One region of the Streptomyces sp. NPDC029041 genome, then DNA from elsewhere that is predicted to be linked to it. Evidence: riboswitches for the same ligand, from Rfam matches in the RefSeq annotation. Region 1 holds a riboswitch; the other holds the start of a gene.
What was found. A riboswitch is a leader RNA that binds a small molecule or an ion and turns the genes downstream of it on or off. The one in region 1 is predicted to bind glycine.
Positions count from the first base shown of each region.

Region 2: another riboswitch for glycine. It lies ahead of gcvT (glycine cleavage system aminomethyltransferase GcvT); the one in region 1 lies ahead of gcvP (aminomethyl-transferring glycine dehydrogenase).

Region 1 is NZ_JBEZWO010000024.1:69,556-71,939, forward strand. It holds gene gcvP (aminomethyl-transferring glycine dehydrogenase) at 1-1,072, opposite strand, end outside; glycine riboswitch at 1,248-1,343, opposite strand; gene AB0F04_RS36880 (PRC-barrel domain-containing protein) at 1,457-1,831, shown strand; gene AB0F04_RS36885 (DNA polymerase IV) at 1,750-2,384, opposite strand, start outside.
Region 2 is NZ_JBEZWO010000010.1:282,123-284,506, forward strand. It holds gene AB0F04_RS26820 (enhanced serine sensitivity protein SseB) at 1-144, opposite strand, end outside; gene AB0F04_RS26825 (AAA family ATPase) at 249-914, opposite strand; glycine riboswitch at 1,137-1,237, shown strand; gene gcvT (glycine cleavage system aminomethyltransferase GcvT) at 1,396-2,384, shown strand, end outside.

The DNA.
Region 1 (2,384 bases):
GGTAGACGGCGTACATGCCGGCCATGACGGCGAGCAGCACCTGCGCGGTGCAGATGTTGCTGGTGGCCTTCTCGCGGCGGATGTGCTGTTCACGCGTCTGCAGCGCCAGCCGGTAGGCCCTGTTGCCGTCGGCGTCCACGGACACGCCGACGAGCCGCCCGGGCAGGCTCCGCGCCATCTTGTCCTGGACCGCCATATAGCCGGCGTGCGGTCCGCCGAAGCCCATGGGCACACCGAAGCGCTGCGTCGTCCCGACGGCGATGTCCGCGCCGAGCTCACCGGGGGACTTCAGCAGCGTCAGCGCGAGCAGGTCGGCGGCGACGGTGACGAGCGCGCCGAGCTCGTGCGCCCGGTCGATGACCGGCTTGATGTCCCGTACGGCACCGGAGGCGCCCGGGTACTGGAGCAGCACGCCGTTGATCTCGCGCTCGGCGATCGGGGCGGGGATGCCCTCGCTGAGGTCGGCGACGACGACCTCGACCCCGGTCGGCTCGGCCCGCGTCTGGATCACGGCGATGGTCTGCGGCAGCGTGTCCGCGTCGACCAGGAACAGACCCTTCTTGTTCTTGCCCAGGCGCCGCGACAGCGCCATGGCCTCGGCGGCCGCGGTGCCCTCGTCGAGCAGGGACGCGCCGGAGGTCGGCAGTCCGGTCAGGTCGGCGACCATGGTCTGGAAGTTGAGCAGCGCCTCGAGCCGGCCCTGCGAGATCTCCGGCTGGTACGGCGTGTAGGCCGTGTACCAGGACGGGTTCTCCATGACGTTGCGCATGATGACGGGCGGCGTGAAGGTGCCGTAGTAGCCGAGGCCGATCATGGAGCCGAGGACCTGGTTGCGGTCGGCGAGGGAGCGCAGCTCGGCGATCACCTCGGCCTCGCTGCGGGCGCCCGGCAGATCCAGCGCCTCGGCGCTCTTGATCACGGCCGGGACCGCGGCGGCGGTCAGCTCGTCCAGCGAGCCGTAACCGACGTGCGCGAGCATCTTGGCGCAGGCCTCGTGGTCGGGGCCGATGTGGCGCTGCTCGAAGGGGACTGCCTCTTCGAGCTCGGAGAGCGGAATGCGGTGGGCGGTCATTACGGAGGCCTCCTGGTCGACACGACCTGCGAGGGGCACCACTGCACGGGTACCCGGACGGCCTCCCCCTCTGTCATCTCAACCTGAGAGCTTCACCGGATCGCCCGAAGGCCTCCGGCTTTCACCGTCGGTGAGGGCGGAAGCCGTCGACACCCGCCCTGCTTTCCAGAGTGACCTCGTCCGTGCGGTACGTGTGCCTGAGAGATTCCGGGGAGGATTTGCTCCTTCGGCGCCTCCGATGGTGTCTGGAGGACTCTCCCGCACGGGGTCAGCAGCCGCTGCCAGCGTACCAGCGAGGTCAGCGCACGAACCTTCGAGTGGCCGCATCCTCACTTGTACCGTTTTGTAGTGTCTACGTATGAGTTGCGACCATGTGGAGGGCCCGTGCGAACCGATATCGATCCGCGCAATCTGATCGGCCGCAAGGCGTTCGACCGCAACGGGACCAGAATCGGCACCATCGACGAGGTCTACCTCGACGACGCCACGGGCGAGCCGGAGTGGGCCGCCATACGGACCGGCCTGTTCAGCAGGGACGCCTTCGTCCCCCTGGAGCCGAGCGAACTCATCGAGGGCGCCCTCCACGTCCCCTTCGAACGCGCCCTGATCAAGGACGCCCCCGACTTCGGCGTGGGCCGCCACCTCTCCCCCGAGCAGGAACTGCAGCTCTACCACCACTACGGTCTCGACGTCGCAGCCCCTCCCCCGCTCCCGGACCACGACTTCGGCAAGCTGGCGGGCACGGACGAGACAGCCTGAGACCCCGCCCCGGACACCCGGTCTCCCCCCGGCCCCGGTATCCGTAACACCAAGGGCAACGGATCCGCCGCCTCCAGATCCGGGTCGTCGACCCGGAAGGTCCGCACCCGCCCGGGCTCCGATGCCGGCGTCTCGAACCGTACGGTGACCCGCCCCAGTCCGCTGCCCTGCACCCAGCCGTGCCCGAACTCGGCGTGCCGCACATCGTGCCCGGCGGGCCAGCGCCGCTCGGCGAGCGGCGGCTGCTCCTCGGCCGGCGCCACGGCACGCTCCTCGACCGGGCTCTCCGCGACCGCCCGTTCCCCCGCCGCCTGGGCGAACAGGTCCTCCTGCGTGTAGTCGGCGAGCCCGCTGACCCCCACGCCGAGCAGGCGCACCCCGCCGGTCGTGTCAACCGAGTCCAGCAGTCTGGCCGCCGCCTCGCGGACGACCGCGGGATCGTCCGTGGGGCCGCGCAGCGTCTCGGAACGCGTCAGCGTCGAGAAGTCGTACCGCCGCACCTTCAGCACGATCGTCCGCCCGGACAGCCCCGCCCCGCGCAGCCGCCGCACGC
Region 2 (2,384 bases), on a different contig from region 1:
CTCGACGATCCGCCCGCCGGCCGCCGGTCCCGCGCCGAGGGAGGCCGAGAGCACCTCCTCCAGCTCGTTGCCGGGCCAGCCGCCGTGCGGGTGGATCTGCGTCTGCGCCGGGAAGTCCGCGGAGAAGTCCGCCGGGATGTCCATCTGCCTACCGCCTGCCTGGAACCACTGCTGAGGCTCAAAAGGCTAACGGCTGACGGACGCCGGGCGGCAGGAGGAAGGCCGGTCCGGTGGACGACCGCGCGGGCTCAGCCCGTGAAGCCGATTCTGCGGAGGCTGTTCGCCGCGTCCCGGTCGGCCAGGACGGCCGAGGCGCAGCCGGCGGGGAGGTCGCCGCGCTCCACCGCGCGCAGCAGGCGGGTGCTCGCCGCGCGGTGGCGCAGGAACGCGTAGCGCGAGACGCCGCGGCCGCGGTCGCGCTGGCCGGCGAGGGCCTGCTCGGGGGTGACGTCGAGGAGGAGCAGGTGGAGCGTGCCGCCCCGGCGGCGGGCCTCGCGGGCGAGCCAGCGGCGGACCCACGCCTGGGTGCCGCAGTCGTGCACGACGACGCCCTCGCCGGTGCGCAGGGCGCGCCGCAGCCCGGCGTAGTGGGAGAGGCGGACGAGCGGGCGGTAGAGCGCGTACGGCAGGGCGCGCGGCATGCGGAGGGCCCAGCGGTCGCGGGTGTCCTGGGAGTCGATGCGCCGGCCCGGCACGGCGCGCCGCATCAGGGTGGACTTGCCGCTGCCCGGCAGGCCCGTGACCACGACGAGGTCGCGGGGGCCGAACAGCAGCGCCTGCGGGCTCCGGCCGGCCCGGTCGCGCAGATCGCGGACGACCGGCGCCGGTGCCGGAGCGCGGACCGCCCGGGCCGGTGCGGTCGGCTGCTCGGGCAGCGCGATGCCCGTCGTCGCGTACGCGGTGGTCCTGTTCACCGTGATCGTCCTCCCCTGGGGCCAGGTACGGAGTCCCATCCCCGCCGAGTGTAAAGAGAAGGTAATCCCGCAGGCCTCTCATTTACGTGCCCGTCCTGCAACAGGGCTGCTACAGGTCACTGCGTCCGGCGCGAGGGACTCGTGCACTCCATGGAAAAGGTCCCCCTGCCGCGCCGGAAGGATGCGTGCAATGATGTGCGCGCCAACTGCATACCGGCCGTTTGAATCCGCGCGGGAGAGTCCCCAGCAGCAGTGGTCGCTGGGGCGCCGAAGGAGCAAGTCCCTCCCTTGAATCTCTCAGGCCCCGTTACCGCGCGGGCGAGGCACATCTGAAAAGCGGGCCGTCCCTCTGTGCGACCGGAGGCGTGGCCCCACCCAAGGTGCAAGTCAGGGCCCCCGCGGTCATGGCGAACCTCTCAGGTTCCGATGACAGATGGGGAGGAACGACCTCGCCCGTCCTTGCCTTGGGAGACGACCGACCGTGAGCAGTACAGGAGAACTCCGTCACACCGCGCTCGATGCCCTGCATCGTTCGCTCGGCGCGACGATGACCGACTTCGCCGGCTGGGACATGCCCCTGCGCTACGGCTCCGAGCGCGACGAGCACACCGCCGTGCGCACGAAGGCCGGCCTCTTCGACCTCTCCCACATGGGCGAGATCACCGTCACCGGCCCGCAGGCCGCCGCCCTGCTGGACTTCGCCCTGGTGGGCAACATCGGCGGTGTGAAGGCGGGCCGGGCCCGCTACACCATGATCTGCCGGGCCGACGGCGGCATCCTGGACGACCTGATCGTCTACCGCCTGGGCGAGACCGAGTACATGGTCGTCGCCAACGCCTCCAACGCCCAGGTGGTGCTGGACGCGCTGACCGAGCGCGCCGCCGGTTTCGACGCCGAGGTGCGCGACGACCGGGACGCCTACGCGCTGATCGCCGTCCAGGGCCCGGAGTCGCCCGGGATCCTGGCGTCCCTGACCGACGCCGACCTCGACGGCCTGAAGTACTACGCCGGGCTGCCCGGCACGGTCGCGGGCGTCCCGGCCCTGATCGCCCGGACCGGCTACACCGGCGAGGACGGCTTCGAGCTGTTCGTGAAGCCCGGGCACGCCGTCGAGCTGTGGCAGGCCCTGACCAAGGCCGGCGAGGGCGTCGGCCTGGTCCCGTGCGGTCTCTCCTGCCGCGACACGCTGCGCCTGGAGGCGGGCATGCCGCTGTACGGGCACGAGCTGACCACCTCCCTCACTCCCTTCGACGCCGGGCTCGGGCGGGTGGTGAAGTTCGAGAAGGAGGGCGACTTCGTGGGGCGCGAGGCCCTGCGCGAGGCCGCCGCCCGCGCCGAGCAGAACCCGCCGCGCGTCCTGGTGGGGCTCGTCGCCGAGGGCCGCCGCGTCCCGCGGGCCGGGTACGCGGTCGTCGCCGGCGGCGAGGTGATCGGCGAGGTCACCTCCGGCGCTCCCTCCCCCACCCTCGG